DNA from 3 places in the Bradyrhizobium genomosp. III genome. Region 2 is predicted to be linked to each of the others. Evidence: riboswitches for the same ligand, from Rfam matches in the RefSeq annotation. Region 2 holds a riboswitch; each other region holds the start of a gene.
What was found. A riboswitch is a leader RNA that binds a small molecule or an ion and turns the genes downstream of it on or off. The one in region 2 is predicted to bind cobalamin.
Positions count from the first base shown of each region.

Region 1 (6,786 bases), on a different contig from region 2:
CAAATTGTCTGACGACGGACAATCGTTGCCACTGTCTCAGCCAGGCTGCTGTCATCCGAAAGACGGCAAATCCGGGCGCGGGTCCACCCTTCTTCCCGAGCTCGTCAGCTTCTCGAAAGCCAACCTTCCTAGCATTCAAGCCCGGTCTCTAGATGCCGATGCCGCCCATGCTGAACTAGGGGGCCCGCTAGTGGATCTGCAGGAGATTTTGTTATCAGAAAGGAGAGCTTTATGGATTCCAATCGGATAAGCGGTGCCGGCGCGCAAGGGTCTCCAACGGGTTACGTCCGGACACAGGAGGATCATGATCTATTTAGGCAGGCCGCGAATGAAGCCCGGTCATTATCATCTGCCGGGCCTGTGTCGGCACAGACGCCGATTTGGCGTTCGAGCGCTCCATACGGAAGCTTTTCACGCGATGGCTACTCTTGGAACAACGACGTATGGGGCCCGCACCCTGGGCCTCAGACGATTTCGGTGAGTGCAGCCAACCGGTGGAGCGTGTGGTCGAACCAGCCCAATACTCCTGGCATCAAGAGCTATCCGCACGTGGCTTTCAATATCGGGAAACCGCTCAGCTCAATCAACACTCTGAGCTCGAGCTTCAATCAGGAAGTTCCCACTGGCGGCGCCTGGGATGTCGCCTACGATATCTGGGACAGCTCAGACCGACATGAGATAATGCTCTGGACAAACTACACCGGAAACTCGGACGGGAGCGGCAACGTTAAGCCCATTTCATATCATTATGCCCCTTCCGGTGCGGCGATTCCGGTCTACAGCAATGTCAATGTAGGCGGGGCGACTTGGAACGTGTTTGAAGGCGAAGGCTCCGATGGTCACAAGGTCATCTCATTGCTGCGCACTTCGAAGACCAACAGCGGGACAGTGGACATCAAGAGTATCCTGCAGTGGATCAAGTCGAAGGGGTACTTTGGCGACATAAACGTCGGTAGCGTCCAATACGGCGTCGAGATTACCTCGTCCCCGGGGGGAAAGAACTTCAATTTCAACAACTGGTCCGTGACTTCGAAGTGAAGTCCGCGCGGGCGGTAAGGTGAGCTGCGCTATGCCAATGAGCCACGCTGACTGACGGCCTTGGCTTGCCGCTCACATCCCGACCGCCACGATCCCGGCCTCAACCGAACCTATGCCGAGATGGCAAGCCATTACGGCACGGCCATCTCGCAGCCCGGCCGCGGCGCCCAAAAGATAAGGCAAAGGTCGAAGTTGCGGTGCAAGTCGCGCAGCGATGGATTTTGGCGCGGCTGCGCAACCAACGCTTCTTTTCGTTGGCGTGACCTGCCACTGAGCATTTCCTCCAGAAGGATTCAGAGTCCGCCCCGAAGAAGGACGGACAGATGAAGCGAGCAAGGTTCACGGAAGAGCAGATTATCGCAGTGTCGAAGGCGCATGAGGCCGGGGCGAAGACGGCCGACCTAGCTCGCAAGCACGGGGTCTCCGAAGCGACGATCTACAATTGGAAGGCCAGCTCGCAATGGTTGGCACGCAAGATCGCCGCGATGGGGCATACCGTCCGCATTATTCCGGCTCAATTCGTCAAGCCTTATGTAAAGTCCAACAAAAGTGACATCATCGATGCCGCAGCGATCGCGGAAGCAGTGACGCGACCAACAATGCGCTTCGTCGAAATACGGTCGCCCGAACACATTGACCTGCAAGCGCTGCATCGTGTTCGCGATAGGATGATTTCGCAACGGACGTGCCTCATAAATCAGATGCGCGCTTTTTGCCTTGAATATGGGATCGCTACTCGACTCGGGAAGCGTCCGAGGGAGGGTGTTTCCTCCCTTCGGCCATCACCTTATCCGTTGACCGTCGGCTACTTTTCTGACTCAATCAAGCCGTTTATGGACCGGTCTTAACAACCTCGGGGGCGGCATGGATTCGATCCTTCGCGTTCTGATGCCCTTCTTCGGGCCGAAGAACTATTCTGAGATGCTCTAGAAGAACGCTTTGGCGGATTTCTCGCTGACCTTAGCCTGCTCGTTCCTGGTGAGGTACGATCCTTGGATTAACGGTCTTTTCTTGCGAGTTGAGCATCTGCCCGGCGTCAAGGAATTCGCCACGGCTATTAAAGCTCCTGAGGTGAACGTGGGCGGCTTCGCGCTTGCTTTGCTGGTGCTCATCTTCAGCAGGGTCACCCGATTCCATGATCGGATTTCGGACATATTTAAGATCAGGGCGAGGTTCGACCGCGCTAACATCCTTCTCCCTCTGGCTGTCATGTCGGGTGCGCAGATGTCGGCCCGTCAGGCGGCAAATCTCAAACGCGACCGCCATCCCCTCGTGAGAGCGACGTTCTACAAATACGCGTCCAGCCGAAGCGAACATCCGCTCGTCGACAAGCACGACATCGAAAGCGCATTGGAGGCTTGGCACATATTGGGTTGCCTTGGAGTGGCTCTTCATACTCACAGGCTTCGCGGTCTTATCCGCCTTCGCCAGGGCAGCTTGGTTTCTGATCATTTTTTGGACCGCCTCGATGGCCGCGCTTCTATTTATGCATCTTCGGTATGGATTGCTGGAACGAAGGGCGGATCCCCAGATCCAACAGATAGCCGGGAATGCCGAGGCAAGTGCAGGCAACCGCCAAGCATTCACAGAGGCGGCCATCTGATGTGGTACAAGATCGGGAAGGATATCATCGTCCGGAGCGAAAACGCAGCCAAGCCGGAAACACAGAGTTCGGCCTATCTTAAGAAGCTGATCTCGCGTCTCGAGCCAATTCATTCCAGCTTCGACTTTGGCTGCGGCAAACTGCGTTACGAACGGGCAATAGCCAAAACCACCGGCGAACTTGCGTTGGTGGATTCGGAAGTGCAGCTTTCAAGGGGTCAAATGATCCGCGGTCGTTCGACCACCATCCGCGATTACGTCGGCAAATCAAATCACGTCCACGCCCTCACCGTGGGTCAGTTTGCCTCCCATGACCGGAGATACGACCGCGGCTTCTGCATAAACGTTCTTTCTGTGATCCCATCGGCAAGCGTGAGACTTGGCATCGTTCAACTGATGAGAGCTAAGCTAAAGCCAAACGGCACTTGCTTGTTTGTGACGCTCTATCGCAATTCTGATTTTACAAGGATGCAGAATCTCCCGAATTGTCAACCATACGGCAACGGCTTCCTCATGGACTCGCTTAGGGGCCATTCCTTCTACGGCCTCATCCCGCCGGACGATCTCGCCGGATTGGTTAAGCGTGCAGGCTTCTCGGTCGAGTCGATCGTGCTGGATGAAGGCTCCGCATACCTGTGGGCCCGAACTCCGGACGGGCGACCTGGACCGATCAATTTCGAAATCCGTGAAACTGCGGAGAACTTTCAGATTCGATCTCAGCCAAGCGTGAGCAACCGCAGCTCGGCAAGGTAGACCAGGCCGGCAGAGACGGCGCTTGGATCCTGAGCAGCAGCCGCGGGGGCTCAAGTCACATCGACGACCTGTCCCGCTTAGGTTCGTCTGCTTCCGATAGTCGGCGATCTGCTGTCTGTAGTGGCCGATGCTCGGCGCATCCGGAGCCACGTCGCTCTTCCAATCGACGACCGCGTCGATGGCGCCGGCCTCGTCGAACGCGATCGCGTCAACCTGTCCGGAGAGCAGGACCTTGCCGCCTTCGTGAGTCTGGCTTCCGAACAACGGGAGCTCGGGGGCGAGACGCGGTCGCGGCGTCACGACGTCCGGAAGAGCGAGCGTCCGCAGCACCGTGGCGGTCAGTTCGACGGCGCTGATGCCCATCTTCGGATCCTCCGCCGGTTCGTGCCCCATCTGCCGGATCAGTTCCGCAGCCCGCGTTTCAAGTCCGCCCTGGCGTCGCAGGCTTCTCCGGTCAGCACCTCCTCGATTAGCTTGTGAAGGATGGTGCCACGCGTCGAACTTCTGAGAACGGCAGCAGGCTCCGCAGCGCCGGTTTCCGGAATTTCCCCGCTTTCGATCTTCGCTTCTGGCTCGTCCACCTGATCAAGTTCGCTCCGGCTCGGGCGACGCCAGATCACGGTCTTGCGCACATCGAAGATAGCGGTCGCCTCGGCGGCGAAGGTCTCGCGGGTCTGCCCGTTCTCTAGCGGCGTGACGTTCCTTTCCTTCGCGGTGCCGACGTCGTTCGGGTTGATCGCCGGGAGACCAGCCAGGCCCAAATCGACGAGCTTTGCCCAGCACTTGTCCGACAGGTCGGCGGAGTGCCTAGGCAGGATCAGCAGGTCGCGCGCCCGGGTCGCGGCCACGTACCAGAGGCGTACGCGCTCGCGCCGCTGCTGCTGCCGCGGTGACGGTGTTGCCCCACGGATTGGCCGAGGAGACAATCACGGATTGAGCAGTTGCGGAGGCTGTGCGGACGCCGATCCCGCTGCGGCGATCGAGGCCAGCACGATTCCTAGCGTCAATGCTGACCCGGACAGCCAGCGCTGTTTGAGCAGGATTGAAGTTGACGCCGAAACTCGCGCCGGCACGGCTACTACGTTTGAAATGAAAACGGTGATGACCACGGGCGAAACAAAAAGCCGTCACGCACATTCGCCGTGAGCGGCAGCCGTTCGCCCCGAATGCGGCAGATCTCGATCGGCTTTGCAACGTCTTGGAGCACCCCGCCCCTGCGTCAGTCCATGACCACGACCGGCAGCAAGGTTTCCTGGCTCGCGGGTTGACGCCTCCGACCACCTTCCCAGGTTCGAACGAACGAACCCAATGGCCCAACTGTCGTCGGCTCGCCGCTTACAGTTGCGGGGGCAGCTTCGGCCTTGTCCGTGAGGACGCACCGTATTCCCTTGATACGCCTTTCGGCGCTACCGATAACCAGACTGAAGGCCCCTCATAACCGAGTCAAGCAAGGGGCGTGAATCGAGTGCTGAGTGACACAACATGTGACAGTTTAGCCCGTCCTATTCGTGAGAGTGCGTTTTTCTAGTCCGATTGATGTGGCCGCACATCTGCTCTGACGAGGCGCACAGGATTGCCTTCGGCTTTTCACCGCCTCACGACCCGTACTTTGCAACGCGCTTGAGGGATAAGTTGGGCGAACGGGGGGCGGACGCCCCGCCGGTCAAGGACTGAGCGGCAGCAGCGCGCCGGGCAAGCCGCGGCTCAGGTCGGCTTCGGGGCATGCCGCGGCGAACGCAAGGCGAATGCGGCTCGTGGTCTCGACCACACGGGCAGCGAGTTTCAAGAGACTCCGCCTCGACGGCATTTGCGATGTTCGTTTCGATCTTCTCTAGCAAGATCGACCTGATCTGAGGATCGAGGGGCGACTCCGACGTCGAAAGCCCAGCCAAATGTCCCAGCTCTTTGATGCGGCCGTGATGGCCGGCTCGGGTGCCGTTTACATGTCTCAACCGTTCGCACAGTGTATCGAAGCCGGCTTGTCCGCCTATGATCGCCCTGCCTGTCGTGCTGAGCATGTCCGGTGTTAGCCCTGCGAGGTACTTCACGCTGACCCTGAACCGCGCGTCGCGATCTGCAAGGCAGAACGCCATTGCGACGATGGCGTCGAACAGCGCGGAATTCGAGAGGTCATGGTACTCCGCGGGGAGAAGCTTGCGCGCAGCCTGCTTACGGCTAGGGTCAGGGTGAACGAGACCAACCACGAAGTCGAAGGCTTCTTCGTCGGGAATCTCGACGAGAGATTGCTCGAAATCGCGCAAGTCGACGGTCGGAAGGAGCAGATGCGCCAACAGCTTCAGGCCGAACGGCAGCAATTGCTCCAGCAACTTGCTGGATCGGCGGGAGATGTCCGGCGCGCGGAGGATGAGGCACGGCTGTTCGAAGCCATGTTCGCGCAATTCCAGGCCATCCGCGACTCTGGCCTGACCTGCTTTGGATGCGGCGAGGAATTGGCTGCTTTCGATCGCAAGCTGGCGGAAATCGGCAAAAATATCGAAGACGCCAAGCGGAATCGCGATCCCAAGCTCGTTGCCGATCTGGAGCGCCTAGCCGCGGAGGTCAAGACGGCAAACCGGCTCAAGACCGAGACACAGGATGCGTCGACCCGGGCACACAGCGCGAAAGACAGGGCCGAGGGCGCGTATGAAGACTACATGAAGAACAATCGTGAAGTCCTGGCGGTGGCACGTCGCGCCCGCGCGCGCCAGCTGCTGGACGGATTCCCGCAATCGAGGGAGATGAGCGACTACCGGTCGAAGGTGGCCGAAATGGCGGCTCAGTCCTTGTCGGACCGCATCGCTGGGCTGACGGCGGACCGTGAAAACCGTTCTACCAACCGGCGCTCCACCCTGATGAGGGAAATGACGGGCGCCGTGAACAAGCACGGGCAGGACTTCTATCTCGTGCCGCCGTTCACCGCCGAGGAGGCGACGCCGTCGGCCGTCGAGCAGTGGGCGGTCGCCGAAAAGGACCGATTGGATGGGCATGAATTGGTCCAGTACGCGGAGCAGTGTCGGAACGCTGAGACGGAGATGACCTCGGCATTCCGGGACGACCTTCTCCATCGGCTCGACGATGCCTTCACCGGCATCAAGTCCACCCTGAACGAGCTCAACCGCCACCTGAAGGACCGCCAGTTCCACGGGCGCGACTACTACTCGTTCAAGGCGCTCGAGGCCCCGACCCACGTCGACATGATCGAGCTCGTCGAGGAATCAAGAAAGCCTGAATTCAATCTGCCGCTTTTCGGGGATCGTAGCGAGGATGCGAGTTCTCCGATGATGCGCGCCGTGCGTCAGATCGAGGAGATCCTGTCGAAGCCGGACGCGCGGACCGAGGAAATCGAGGATCCGCGCAAGTATTTCAACTTCGAGCTCTACATCCAGGATGCCG
Region 1 is NZ_AJQF01000524.1:80-6,865, forward strand. Features, by position in the region: gene IC66_RS0140615 (glycoside hydrolase family 12 protein) at 232-1,038, shown strand; partial or broken gene IC66_RS44510 (IS21 family transposase) at 1,120-1,298, shown strand; partial or broken gene IC66_RS48810 (transposase) at 1,362-1,784, shown strand; gene IC66_RS48815 (hypothetical protein) at 1,978-3,393, shown strand; gene IC66_RS46875 (hypothetical protein) at 3,795-4,241, opposite strand; cobalamin riboswitch at 4,618-4,819, opposite strand; gene IC66_RS48820 (transposase) at 5,057-5,179, opposite strand; gene IC66_RS0140655 (SbcC/MukB-like Walker B domain-containing protein) at 5,580-6,786, shown strand, end outside.
Region 1: it holds a riboswitch for cobalamin, as region 2 does, so the genes downstream of both, IC66_RS46875 (hypothetical protein) here and IC66_RS0138135 (ribonucleoside-diphosphate reductase subunit alpha) in region 2, are expected to answer to the same signal.

Region 2 (7,244 bases):
ATGACGCAGCGCCACGGCGAGATCGCGGCGAACTCAAGCGTGCTGCCGTGGTCGAACGCCAGCCGCTTAGTGGCTGGCTGCGCCGATTTCCCGGCCCCGTGCCTCCACCTGCATCACCGTCGGCTTTCCGGCCGTCGGAGAATGATGAGGCAAAAAATAGTTTTGTCGACCGTCGTAGTTAACCCGGCCCTCGCTTAGGGAGACACAGGTCATCGATTACAATCGTTCCGGTCGGCCGCAGCACGCTCATCGCACAGGCAGCGCACTGAAATGCGAGCCGAGGTGCGAGCCGGGCGCACCTTCGTGCTACGACTTGGTCGACCAGGTCGAGGCCGCACTGGCCACCTCGGACGAAAGGCCGACGAGCGGTCGAAGCGGCGCTCGTGCGAGGGTGGGACATAACGTCGACGACGTGATGGCTTGCGTCATCGTCGCTGCCGATCTCTGCGCCCGATCAGCCTGCCGAACCCCCGCTGGCGCGGATCAATTGGGAGCGCCTCGGAGAGCGGATGCAAAATCTCGAGAGGTGGATCGGCAGCGCTGAAGCGGAACTCTTGTGTTAGGACAGAAACGCGGCTGTCATCCGAGCCGCATTGCCAGCGTCTGCTCGTAGTAGATCACCTCCGCGAAGCCACGGCCGAGGAAGACCGCCAGTGGGTCGGCGACGAAATCAAACGCGAAGGGGGATGAAGAACAAATCGGTTTGCCTGATCCGACCGGGCTGCAATGAAGATGACCCCCTTTGACAGGGTTGCCCCTCTTTACAACTTCCGATTGCGTGATAGTAATCCCCTCTAGCCCTAAGAGGGGGGCGGCCGTGGCGATCATCGAGAACATTCGTCTGCTCAAGGGCGTAGCCGTGTTGCGCTGATTGACTTCATGAAGGTGGTTGACGAGACCCACCTCACCGACCTGCGGAAATACTGTAAACCCTAGCCGCCATCAGCAATGGAGCGCATGTACCGGCTTAACCCAACAAACCATCTGTGTGTCCGGCTTTGTCGCGCTGCAATCAAGACGCCACGATGAGGAGGTCCGGTTCTATGCCTTTGTCATGCTGGCGGGTGACGGCGACGACTATCGGCGCCTGCCGCTGTCAATGCCGCTAGCATGAATAAAATGGGCTAGATACGGCCGAAAGTCGCCCACACCCCGTCTTCGCCGTCCCAGCTGCCGCGGCTCGCCGCCTTGGAGTACTCCGTGGCGCGCTGCTCGAAGAAATTGGCGTGCTCGACGCCATTGAGAATCTCGACGAGCCACGGCAGCGGATGCGCCTTGAGCTGGGTGAACCCGCCCTCCTTCGCCTCGAAGAAGCCGAAGACCGGGGCAATCCGGAGTTGGGCCAGTCGCCAGTCGGCGACGTAGCGGACGTAGGCGTGGATATGCTCAGGCAGCATCCCCTCGATCTTGCCAAGGCCGAAGGCGAGCTCGACGAAGTTCTCCTCCAGCTTCACCATGGTCTTGGCTACGTCGACAATGTCGTCGCGGACGGGGCGCGTCACCGCGCCGGTTTCGCGGTGCCATTCGTGAAATAGCTTGATGATGCCCTCGCAGTGGAGACTCTCGTCGCGCACTGACCAGCTTACGATCTGTCCCATGCCGTTCATTTTGTTGTGGCGTGGGAAGTTGAGCAGCATGGCGAAGCTGGCGAACAAGGCCATGCCTTCGGTGAAGGCGCCGAACATCGCCAGGGTACGGGCGACATCCGCCACGCTGTCGACGCCGAACTCGTGCATGTAGTCCGCCTTGGCGCGCATCTGCGCATAGCCGCGGAATGCCTCGAACTCGGTCTTAGGCATACCGAGCGTCTTGAGTAGCAGGGCATAGGCGTCGATATGAACCGTCTCCATGTTAGTGAAAGCGGCCATCATCATCTGGACGGTGAGTGGCTGGAAGATCGGAATGTACCGCTTGAAATAGTTGTCGCCGACCTCGATGTCCGACTGAGTGAAGAAACGGAAGATCTGGGTGAGCAGCGCGCGCTCGCTGTCGGTGACGCGGCCCGAAGCCCAGTCGTTGAGGTCGGCGCCGAGCGGCACCTCCTCGCCCATCCAGTGGGTCTGCTGCTGGCGCTTCCAGAACTCGTAAGCCCAGGCATAGCGATCGACGTCGTAGCTGCCGGTCGAGTCAAGGAGGCCGACGCGTCCCTTGCCGATCAACGTGCGCGGATCGGCGCGCGATAGATCGATCACTGACATGCGAGGCACTCCTCATAGTCGGTGCGCTGCCGCGCCGGCTGCTGCGTCGGCGTTGCATCCCCGGCAATCTTGCCGGCGAACGCCGCGCGCGAGATCGACTTTGATCGACAGTAGTAGAGGCTCTTCACCCCACGCTTCCACGCCGTCCAGTGCAGCATGTGGAGGTCCCACTTATCGACGTCGGCCGGCAGATAGAGGTTGATCGACTGGCTCTGGCAAATCAACGCGGCGCGGTCGGCGGCAAGCTCGACGATCCAGCGCTGGTCGATCTCGAAGGCGGTGCGAAAGATCGCTTTCTCGTGCTCCGACAGGACGTCGAGATGGGCGACCGATCCGTCGTGCGCGATGATCGACTCCCAGGTCGCCGAGGTGTCGGCGCCTTTCGCGGCCAGCACCTTAGCGAGGTGCGGATTGCGCACCGAGATGGCGCCGGATAGCGTCTTGTGGGTGTAGATGTTGGCCGGGATCGGCTCAGTGCAGGCGCTGGTGCCCCCGCAGATGATGCTGATCGAGGCGGTCGGCGCGATTGCGATCTTGTGGCTGAAGCGCGCCATCACGCCGCGTTCCAGGGCATCCGGGCACGGGCCACGCTCGCGAGCGAGCGCCACGGATGCGGCGTCGGCTTCGCGACGGAGTTTTCGGAACATGTTCAGATTGAATGACTTGGCCAAGGTACCCTCCATTGGAATGCCCTTGGCCTGGAGAAACGAGTGGAAGCCCATGACGCCGAGGCCAACGGAGCGCTCGCGCAGGGCGGCGTAGCGGGCACGCTTCATTCCGTCCGGCGCCACCGTGATGAAGTGCGTGAGCACGTTGTCTAGGAAGCGCATGACGTCCTCTATGAAGCCGGGCTCCTCATTCCACTGGTCCCAGGTCTCGAGGTTGAGCGACGACAGGCAGCAAACCGCGGTGCGCTCCTCGCCGCGATGATCGATGCCGGTCGACAGGGTAATCTCGCTGCACAGGTTGGAGGTCGAGACCTCGAGGCCGAGCTCGCGCTGGTGCTTGGGGAGCGCACGGTTCACGGTGTCGATGAACAAGAGATAAGGCTCGCCGGTCTGCAGCCGGTTCTCAAGGATGCGTTGCCACAGCTGGCGGGCGTCGATCTCGCGGACGACCTCGTTAGTCTTCGGGCTGCGCAGAGCGAATGCGGTGCCGGCGCCCACGGCACACATGAACTCGTCGGTGACGTTGATGCCGTGATGTAGGTTGAGGCTCTTGCGGTTGAAGTCACCAGACGCCTTGCGGATCTCGAGGAACTCCTCGATCTCGGGATGGTGGATATCGAGATAGACCGCCGCCGAGCCGCGCCGCAACGAGCCCTGGCTGATCGCCAGCGTGAGGCCGTCCGTGACGTGGATGAACGGGATGATGCCCGAGGTGACGCCGCCCCTCGCCTTCTCGCCGATTGAGCGAACATTACCCCAGTAGGTGCCGATGCCGCCGCCATTGGAAGCAAGCCAGACGTTCTCGTTCCAGGTGCCGACGATGCCTTCGAGCGAGTCCGACACTGAGTTAAGGAAGCACGAGATCGGAAGGCCGCGCGTCGTGCCGCCGTTGGAGAGCACCGGTGTGGCCGGCATGAACCACAGCCGAGACATCGCATCATATAGACGTTGGGCATGCGCAACATTGTCCGCGAAGGCGCAAGACACTCGGGCGAACATGTCCTGGAAGCCTTCGCCGGCGAGCAGATAGCGGTCGGTCAGCGTCAGCCTACCAAACGAGGTCAGCAGGTCGTCGCGCGACCGATCGAGCGAAAGGTCAGACGGAGTTGGCGATCGCGCGGGGGGCCTCGGCAGGGGAGCCGGCAATGCTGGGGGCTGCACAAGACACAGTTCAGGTGTGGTAGGCTTTGCCTGCGCTGAGGGCTGCCGCACACTCGGCAGCTCAATGAGATGACCATACTGATCGAAATCGTAAGACGCCGACATCGGCAACCCCGTGATATTTGGGGGCTGGGACCGTGCGGACGACTTGCGAGGGGACCGGGCAAATGTCCCCGGCTGCAAGCGACCCACCGGGCACCCCGCCCGAGGACATGGGTTCTGTCGCGGTAGGTTTCCTGGCTCGCGGGTCGCTGAGGCTGTCGGCCTTCCCAGCGCTGTCGCGCTAATGCCTCGGAATAGCCGCTGCCGACACAATGGGTTCCCCCCTAACACCGTGCCACCATATATGCGAATTTAAAACCACTACGACACCACATATAGAAGCCTTTGCCCAGACTCGTCAAGACGGCACAGTCAAGTTAACCAGTTGGAGCAGCCCCGAGGTCGAGGTTCGAAATTCGCCGAGCGCCTGTCCTGAGAGCCTCACTCAAAAAACATAGATGTCTCAAGGCCTGGCCAATCGGCGAGTTAGGAGCCTCAGATGGGCGACGAGCGGCCAGGCGAGCTCGGTAGCGGCGGAACCTTCGAAGTCTTTGCAGAGATGCCCACATCTGCCGAGCCACGCAAAGGTGCGCTCGACGACCCAGCGCCTGCGATCGGCCAAGATGTGCTCAAACCTTTGGAAGTGGCGTCGCAAATTCTCCAACAGGGGAACAGCAACCCTGGACATCCTGAATGTTGGCATCGATCGGTTCGCGGTCCGCGAATTGAGTTGGGCCGGATCGGGTTTCGGTAGCCATACGCGTCTCGCCATTCATCGCTTTCTGTGGCCTTAGATCAAAAATTGTCTGGAGCCCGACCGCAAATCGATGCAGCCGCCCGTGGCAATATCCCAGCTTAGTGGATTTGACCCCGCCAGCTCTCACATCAGACGTGCCAACTTTGCCGAAGAGACGATTGGTATGCTTTTCGCAGGCCCGGCGAGCCGCCTCACGTGCTCAGTTGTCTGGCCGCGAACATAAGCCGTCCTGACCGAACGCGGTCATGTCAGGTTATTGGCAATCAATCCTAACGGGATGAGGCGGAGCTATGCTTGAGTCTGGGTGACGAGCCGATCCGGCGGCGCGGCCTTGCTGGGTCGGAATGAAGCCGTTCGCAACATTGGCGTGAGCGGCGGCGAAGAACCGTGTTGTATCTCACCAACGACCTTGAAGCCGTGACGTTGGTAAAAGGGAATGTTTTCAGGGTTCGAACTTTCGAGGTAGGCAACAATGCCGTCCTCATCGCATCGTTGAAGGGCGTAGTTCATCAGCAACGTGCCAAGCCCTTTTCCGACCCAGTTCGGATCGACGGCAATGAGTGGCAGATACCAATGTGGCTCGTGGGGACGATGTTCGGCCATTCTCCGCCGCAAGTGTGCCATATCCTCGGTAATCTCCGGGCGCAGGGATAGCGCCATGATTGCATCCAATGCCTCCTCATCTTGCTGCACGTTGGGAGGCAGCCACAGGGCCGCGCCACGAATCTCTCCCGCGACGTAGGCTGTGCCATGTGCAAATGCTCGGCCCCCACAGGCGTCAATGAACTGAGGCATGCTTCTAAGGTATTGCCTTGGGTCAGGCCAGCTCCAACGCATCAACGGATCCGCGGCAAAGCCGAGCACAATTGTCCAGACAGTGCTTGCACGAATGTTTGCGTTCGCAGATCTGATATCTGATTCTTCTGTCATGAAGTCGTTTCGGGGCTCTGTTTTGGCATTGGCCTTCCAAGGAGGAGCATGGCATCGACACATCTGACGGTGAGCGGAATGGATGCACCGACGGGGACTCGCCGGGTGCATTTGGTTTCCCTTCCGAGATCTCCGCCTGTCTCAGACGGCTGACTTTGACGGCCACTTCGGACGAAGGCTCCTTGGTAGGCAATGCTTGGATCTACATATTCCTGGCGGGCTTCTGCGCTTCCACGCCCTATCTGGAACCCGCCCCGCCCTTCCCAAGGAAGCTCCGACGTTCTCAAGGTCGACACGGTTCGGCAGCCTGCAACCGTCCGCGAAGGGAATGACATGAGGACGCCTTTGATATTGCAAGTGCGAAGAAGTCAGGGCATGGCGAACATCGGGCGATGGCTGCCTGAACCGGGCTCCGGCACGAGCAAACAGCCAGCCAAGTGTCGCGCGTCGAGGTCCAGACTAGGCAAGGAATCATCACCTCGTCTCGTATTGAGCGGTTCTCGTAAGTTTCTTGGTCAAAACACATGCTAAGTGCGAAACCTCCATTGCCAACGTCGTGTCCGCGGTCACCGGCAGAGAGAGCTTTCGTCTGCGAGACTCATATGCGTAGTACAGCGGCTTTCCAATTATCGCATGTTGTCCGCGCTCCTTGATGTTCTTGTCTCGGCGCATCATCGCCGCGATTCGCGATTGTCGGATCAAGGCAACGGGACTGGATACCACGACGCTGCCGCCGTCGACCTACTGAACAACGCAACTTGGGATCGCGCGAGAGCTTTCGTGCATTGATTGATCGTCAGGCGTGTCGATCGCTCGCACAACGGCGTTAGCTCTATCGAGCGAAAACGTTGCTGTCGTGCCCTCGTCGTACTTGACGCCCAGGTCAGTTGTATCCGCCGCGATCCTTGCCATAGTGGGAAAGACAGCAGGCTGACGTAGTTGCGTGAGTAACTCTCGTAAAAGAGGTTTTTGGCCACAAGCGTTGATGGCTTCGTAGGACTTGTTCCAACTCACTCCCTGATCGGAACGGTTTGGAAGATTTCTTGGCGCTGGTATGCTTGCCACACCAGGTCCGAGATCCACGTGGTGAGTCATGTTGTTTCGTTCTGTCTTGGAAAACTGTAGTCGTCGGGGCAGCATATCAGAAGGCAATGTAGCGAAGACCTCCCCAGAATAGGTAGGGATCTATCCGCCCTTGATGCTGAGTTGGCCCGGGTTCAACCTTGAGCATAGTCTGTCGAACGCCATCCGGAACTGCCCCCTTTTCGTCATGAAGAACTGCCCCCACCATCGGACGTTTGATGGTCGCTTCCGCCGGTGACGGGACGGAGGGAGGCGGAGCCGACCGGACGGCCGTCACCGGCGGTCGGCGGTTTGATGAAGCCACTCTTGGCGCGGAGTCGGTAGCTGTCGCCGCGGATCGTCAGCACGTGGCGGTGGTGCAGGAGCCGGTCGAGGATCGCGGCAAGAAGACGCGCCTCCAGTAGA
Region 2 is NZ_AJQF01000485.1:11,567-18,810, forward strand. Features, by position in the region: gene IC66_RS0138120 (hypothetical protein) at 580-837, opposite strand; gene IC66_RS0138130 (ribonucleotide-diphosphate reductase subunit beta) at 1,125-2,198, opposite strand; gene IC66_RS0138135 (ribonucleoside-diphosphate reductase subunit alpha) at 2,189-4,132, opposite strand; cobalamin riboswitch at 4,237-4,407, opposite strand; partial or broken gene IC66_RS46765 (transposase) at 4,533-4,679, opposite strand; gene IC66_RS0138145 (GNAT family N-acetyltransferase) at 5,115-5,756, opposite strand; gene IC66_RS49300 (ATP-binding protein) at 7,025-7,244, opposite strand, start outside.

Region 3 (7,244 bases), on a different contig from region 2:
GTTTCGGCGGACGCGCGGAAGATTGGATCGATCTGTCGACAGGAATCAACCGGCTGCCTTATCCCGTCGGCGAGATCGATGCGCACTATTGGAATGCGCTGCCCTCGCAATCCGACATCAACGCCCTGCATCAGGCGGCGCAGCATGCCTATCGCACCAGCGCACCGATCGTTGCGATGGGCGGCGCGCAGGCTGCCATTCAATTGCTGCCGCAGCTGTTACGAACCGGCCGCGCCCACATCATCGGACCGACCTACAATGAATACGCAGGGGTTCTGTCGGCCGCAGGCTGGGATGTCCAGGAGGTCAGGGAACTCGACGCGCTGGCGGGCGCGGATCTTGCGGTGATCGTCAATCCCAACAACCCCGGCGGACAGCATCGTGCACCAAAGGATCTGCTCGCACTGCTGCCGCGCGTCGGCCGCCTCGTCATCGACGAGAGCTTCGTCGACGCCGTTTCGCAGCTGTCGCTTGCATCGGAAGCCGATCGACCGGGACTGCTGATCCTGCGCTCGTTCGGAAAGTTCTATGGCCTTGCCGGCCTGCGGCTCGGCTTCGCGATCGGCAATGCCGCCGACATTGGCAAGCTTGCGTCGATGTCGGGTCCATGGCCGGTTTCGGGAGCGGCGATCGCGATCGGCTGTCGCGCGCTGCGCGACGACGCCTGGGCTGAGACCACGTCAGCGCGACTTGCCCGGGACTGTGTTCGCCTCGATGCCATAGCGCAAGCGCAAGGCTGGATGCTGCTTGGGGGGACGCCGCTGTTCCGTCTCTACGAGACACCCGACGCGCTCGCCGCGCAAGACAGACTGGCACAAAGCCAGATCTGGTCGCGCGTCTTCGCGCAAAAGCCGACATGGCTTCGGCTCGGGCTTCCCGGCAGCGAAGCCGAATGGATGCGCCTTGCCGAGGTGCTAGCGCGCTAGCGCAAGCAGACCTTCGACGTCGAGATGCTTTTCGATGTGGTCGGCCAGCGCATCGAGCGCACTCTCGACCCGGGCGTGGTAGGGCTCGTTGCCAGCGGGAATGTCGAGCTTTGCGAGGTACGCCTTGCGGAAATCATCCGACGTGAACAGGCCGTGCAGGTAGCTGCCCTGCACGCGGCCATCGCGCGAGATCGCGCCTTCGGTCTCGCCGTTCAGTGTCGCAAACGGGCGCGCACGATCGGGCCCATCGGTACGGCCGATGTGAATTTCGTACGCCTCGATCGGCTGATCCGTGGCGGCATGCACAGCCGTAACCCGCGTCAGCGTCTTCTGCGGACTCATCACCGTGTCCACATCCAGCAGCCCGAGCCCCGCCGTGTCGCCTGCGGGACCTTCAATCCCCTCTGGGTCCGCAACGCTGCGCCCGAGCATCTGATAGCCGCCGCAGAGGCCGAGCACATAGCCACCCCTGCGGTGATGTGCGAGCAGATCGATGTCCCAGCCTTGCGTGCGCAGGAAGGCGAGATCGCCGCGGGTGGATTTCGAGCCGGGAACGATGACGAGGCGGACATCGCCTGGGATGGCTTCGCCGGGGCGTACCATCACGAGATCGACGCCCGGCTCGAGCTTGAGCGGATCGAGATCGTCGAAATTGGCGATCCGCGACAGCGCGAGGCAGGCGATCTTGCATTGGCCCGGCTTGCGCGCGTCGCTGAGGCCCAGCGCATCCTCGGCCGGCAGCTCGCCGGCGCGGGCGAACCAGGGCAGCACGCCAAGGCCGCGCCACGCGGTCTTTTGCTCGATCAGCCTGTAGCCGTCGTCGAACAGGGTGGGATCGCCGCGGAACTTGTTGATGACAAAACCCCGGATTATCGCGGCATCGTCGGGGTCGATCACCGTCTTGATGCCGACGAGCTGGGCGATGACGCCGCCGCGGTCGATGTCGCCGATCAGCACGACCGGCACGTCGGCCTTGCGCGCAAAACCCATATTGGCGATGTCGGCCTTACGCAAATTCACCTCGGCCGGACTGCCGGCGCCTTCCACCAGCACCAGATCGGCGCGTGCCTTCAGCCGCTCAAAGCTCTCCAGCACCGCGCCCATCAGCGAGGGCTTCATCGCGGCGTAGTCACGCGCGCGCGCAGTCGCGATGCGCTTTCCGTGGACGATCACCTGCGCGCCGACATCGGTCTCGGGCTTGAGCAGCACGGGGTTCATGTCGGTGTGCGGTTCGACGCCTGCTGCCAGCGCCTGCAGCGCCTGGGCGCGGCCGATCTCGCCGCCATCGATGGTGACGGCGGCGTTGTTCGACATGTTCTGCGGCTTGAACGGCAGCACGCGCAGGCCGCGCCGCGTGAAGGCACGCGCAAGGCCTGCGACGATGAGCGACTTGCCCACGTCCGAGCCGGCCCCCTGGATCATCAATGCGCGCGCCATCGAACTCAGAACTCGACGCCGGCCTGCGCCTTGATGCCGGAGCGGAAGGGATGCTTGACCAGCGTCATCTCGGTGACGAGATCGGCGATCTCGATCAGCTCGTCCTTGGCGTTGCGCCCGGTGAGGACGACATGCGTCATCGGCGGCTTCGAGGTGGTCAGAAACTCGACGACCTCGGCGATGTCGAGATAGTCGTAGCGCAGCGCGATGTTGATCTCGTCGAGCACGACCATGCGCAAGCTCTCATCGAGGATCAGCTCCTTGGCCTTCTCCCAGCCGGCGCGCGCGGCGGCGATGTCGCGGGCGCGGTCCTGCGTCTCCCAGGTAAAACCTTCACCCATGGCGTGGAACTGGCAGAGGTCGCCGAAATGGCCGGTGAGCAGGCGTCGCTCGCCGGTATCCCAGGCGCCCTTGATGAACTGCACGACCGCACAGGGGAAGCCATGGGCGACGCAGCGGACGATCATGCCGAAGGCCGAGGAGGACTTGCCTTTGCCGGCGCCGGTGTGGACGATGATGAGGCCCTTTTCGCCGCTCTTGGTCGCCATGATCTTGTCGCGGGCGGCCTTCTTCTTCGCCATTTTCGTGGCGTGGCGGGCGTCGGTTTCCTCGGCCGTTTTTGTATCCGGTTCAGGCGTCATCGGTCCCGGTCCTTCGGCTTGACAAGTGGCGGCCACCGGCAAATGGTGGCCCGGCGTTGGTTCCTGTCCTATGACAGGCGAAGAGGGAATGCGATAGGGTCCGAATCGGCAAGATTTGGGTCCAAAATGCAGCCGCCCCCGCGACCGTGACCGGAGAGATGCCCGAAGCCACTGATTCCCGCGGGAATCGGGAAGGCGGGGATCGAAGGGCAAAACCCTGCTCCGCAAGCCGGGAGACCTGCCAGCGCGGACGAGTTTTGGACCGGCGGACGGGGTGCTCCGCGACGGGGAAACGGGCCTCGAAAAGAGCGGTCCGTGTGCCTCATCGCCTCCCGCTGTTATCTGGAAGAGGCGATGACCGTCACACTTCACGTCTGCATCACCTGCCGTGCCGGCGAGGCGCCCGCCGAGGGCGAGGCGACGCCCGGCAAGCGCCTGCATGGGGCGATCCTCGACGCCGGCGTGCCCGAGGGCGTCAATGTGGTTCCCGTCGAATGCCTGTCGGCCTGCAATCAGGGCTGCTCGGTCGCGCTCAGCGCGCCCGGCCGCTGGTCGTATGTCTATGGCCGCCTGTCGGATGCGAATGCGCAGGATGTGGTCGCGGGCGCGGCGGCCTATGCGGCGGCGCCGGATGGTCTCGTGCCCTGGCGCAGCCGGCCGGAAATATTCCGCAAGCAATCGCTTGCCCGCATTCCCCCCATTGCCGTCGTGCCGGAGGCCGCCGAATGAACTCGCTCGCAAAAGTCCCTGTGACGGTGGTCACCGGTTTTCTCGGCTCCGGCAAGACGACGCTGATCCAGCATCTGCTCAGCAATGCCGGCGGCAAGAAGCTCGCGGTGCTCGTGAACGAGTTCGGCAGTGAGGGCGTCGACGGCGAGATATTGAAATCCTGCGCCGATGCCAATTGCCCGGAGGAGAACATCATCGAGCTCGCCAATGGCTGCATCTGCTGCACGGTCGCCGACGATTTCATCCCGACCATGGAAAAACTGCTGGCGCGGCCCGTGCGCCCCGATCACATCCTGATCGAGACCTCGGGCCTGGCGCTGCCGAAGCCGCTGCTGAAGGCATTCGACTGGCCGGAGATCCGCTCGCGCATCACCGTCGACGGCGTGATCGCGCTCGCGGATGCCGAGGCTGTCGCCGCCGGCCGCTTTGCACCGGATCCTGATGCCGTCGAAGCGCAGCGGGCGGCAGACCAAAATCTCGATCACGAGACGCCGCTGTCGGAGGTGTTCGAGGATCAGATCGCCTGCGCCGATATCGTGCTGCTGACCAAGGCCGATCTTGCGGGCGCGGCGGGGCTTGAAGCGGCCAAGGCGGCGATTATTGCCGAGATGCCGCGCCGCGTGCCGATGCTCCCCGTGACCGACGGCGCGATCGATGCGCGCGTCATCCTCGGTCTCGGCGCCGCCGCCGAGAACGATCTCGCTGCGCGCCCCTCGCATCATGACGGCGAGGAGGAGCACGAGCACGATGACTTCGCCTCCGTCGTGGTCGACCTTCCTGAAGTCGCCGACGTCGATGCGCTGGTCGCATCCGTCCAGAAGCTGGCACGCGAGCAGAACGTGCTGCGGGCCAAGGGTTACATCGCGGTCGCGGGCAAGCCGATGCGGCTGCTGCTGCAGGCCGTCGGCGAGCGCGTGCGCCACCAGTTCGACAAGCCGTGGGGCGCCGGTCACAGGCGGTCGAAGCTCGTCGTGATCGGCGAGCACGGCGATATCGACGAGGCCGCCATCAAGGCAGGACTAGGTATCTGATGCACGTCGTCTTCCGCGAGAGCCGCGGTCTGGAGGAGACCGCGACGCCAAGGGATATCGGCCAGGACCCGGCCGATCTCGTGGTGCTCTCGTATTCGGATTCGGATCTCGCGGCGTTCGCAGCCGGCTGGCGGCGTGGTCGCGAGAACCTGCCGACGCTGCGGCTCGCGAACCTTGCTGAGCTGCGTCATCCGCTGTCGGTCGACACCTATATCGAGCGCACGCTGTCGCAGGCGCGCGGCATTCTGGTGCGGTTGATCGGCGGGGAGTCCTACTGGCCGTATGGGCTTGCGGCCCTGCAACAGCTTGCGAAGGACCGTGGCATTGTGCTGGCCGTGCTGCCGGCCGATGGCCGTGACGACACGCGGCTCGATGCATACTCGACCTTGCCGGTCTCGACGCTGCGCCGGCTCAAGGTGCTCTGCGACACCGGCGGCCCGGTCGCGGCGCAGGCCGCGATTGCACAGCTCGCGCTGGCCTCGGGCCTCTATGCCGGGCCAGTTATCGGCGAGACGACCGTGCCCGAGATGGGGTTCTACGATCCCGCGCGTGGTGTCATTGCTGCGCCGGTGGGCGGCGAGGGCAGGCCGCGCGCGCTGGTGACGTTCTATCGCTCCTATCTCACCGCTGCCGACACCGGCCCGGTCGATGCCCTGATCGCGACGTTGCGTCAGAAGGGATTTGACACTTGTGGCGCGTTCGTCACGTCGCTGAAGGCTGCGGGCGTTGCGGATTGGCTGCGCGCGTATCTTGCGCAAAATCCTCCGGCGGCGATCGTCAATGCGACGGCGTTCTCGGCCATGGGCGACGACGGCACGACACCATTCGACGCCGCATCCTGTCCGGTGTTTCAGGTCGCGCTCTCCACCGCGCGGCGCGAGGACTGGGTGGACTCGCTGCGCGGCCTGTCGCCCGGCGATCTCGCGATGCATGTGGTGCTGCCCGAGGTCGATGGCCGCCTGTTCGCGGGCGTGGTGAGCTTCAAATCGGAGGGGATGCGTGACCCCGATCTGCAATTTTCGCGTCTTGCGCACGGCGCCGATGAAGGGCGCGTGACGGCCGTCGCCGCGCGCGTCGCGGCCTGGCGGGGCCTCGCGGAGAAGCCAGCTGCCGAGAAGCGCATTGCGATCGTGCTCTCGAATTATCCGGGCCGGCCGCATCAGATCGCGCATGCGGTCGGTCTCGATGCGCTGGCTTCGGTCGAGGCACTGGTGTCGGATCTCGCGGAGGCCGGCTTCGATGTTGCGCCGGTCCACACCCTTGGCGAGACGCTGCTCAAGCGGCAACTGACCTGGGACGTTGCCGATTACCGCGCGGCGCTTTCGCGCCTGCCGCAAGTCTTGCAGGATGATCTCGCGCAAGCCAGGGGCGCGCCGGAGGATGATCCGAGCTGCCAGGACGGCGCGTTTCAATTCGCGGCCGTCGCTTGCGGCAAGTCGATCATCGCGGTTCAGCCGGAACGCGGCGATGCGACCACGCGCGATATCGATTATCACGATCTCGCCCGCACGCCGCGCCACGCCTATGTCGCGTTCTATCTCTGGCTCCGGCAGCAGGCCTGCGATGCCGTCGTGCATATGGGCGCACATGGCACGCTGGAATGGCTACCCGGAAAATCCGTGGCGCTGTCATCGCACTGCTGGCCGGAAGCCCTGATCGGCGATCTCCCGATCATCTATCCCTTCATCGTCAACGATCCCGGCGAGGCCGCGCAGGCGAAACGGCGCATTGGCGCCGTCACCATCGGCCATTTGCCGCCGCCGCTGGAAACATCCTCGGTGCCGGCGGCCCTGCGCCGGCTCGAACGACTTCTCGACGAATATTCGACCGCTGATGGTCTCGATCCCGCGCGCCGCCAACGGCTGATTGCCGCGATCCGCGACGAGGCGCGCGTGGCAGGCCTCGAAGACGATCTCGGTTTGGATGCCTCGGCCGCGCCCGCCGAAGCCATTCCGCGGATTGATCGCTTCGTCTGCGATCTCAAGGAAAGCCAATTCGGGGACGGCCTGCACGTATTCGGCCGCGGCGCCTGCGGTGAGGCGGAGCGCGGAGCGCTGCGCGCCGCGCTTGCCGGCCAGCGCGTTGCGCCGGGACCGTCGGGCTCGCCCTATCGCGGCCGTCAAGACGTGCTGCCGACCGGGCGCAATCTCTTTGCGGTCGATCCGCGCGCCGTGCCGACGCCGTCGGCACATGCGCAGGGGATAAAACTCGCCGAAGAGCTGCTGCGCCGCCATCTGCAGGATCACGGCGACTGGCCGAAGGGGCTCGTCGTCGATCTCTGGGGTTCGGCAACGATGCGCACCGCGGGCGAAGAGTTCGCGATGGCGCTGCATCTGGCCGGCCTTGCGCCGCGCTGGGATCACGCCTCCGGCCGCGTCACCGGCTACGACATCGTCGCGCCGGCCGAGCTCGGCCGTCCCCGCATCGACGTCACGCTGCGCGTGTCCGGCCTGTTCCGCGACGTCTTCTCAGGCCTTGCG
Region 3 is NZ_AJQF01000153.1:6,627-13,870, forward strand. Features, by position in the region: gene cobD (threonine-phosphate decarboxylase CobD) at 1-926, shown strand, start outside; gene IC66_RS0113015 (cobyric acid synthase) at 915-2,363, opposite strand; gene cobO (cob(I)yrinic acid a,c-diamide adenosyltransferase) at 2,369-3,004, opposite strand; cobalamin riboswitch at 3,045-3,264, shown strand; gene IC66_RS0113025 (DUF1636 family protein) at 3,359-3,733, shown strand; gene cobW (cobalamin biosynthesis protein CobW) at 3,730-4,764, shown strand; gene cobN (cobaltochelatase subunit CobN) at 4,764-7,244, shown strand, end outside.
Region 3: it holds a riboswitch for cobalamin, as region 2 does, so the genes downstream of both, IC66_RS0113025 (DUF1636 family protein) here and IC66_RS0138135 (ribonucleoside-diphosphate reductase subunit alpha) in region 2, are expected to answer to the same signal.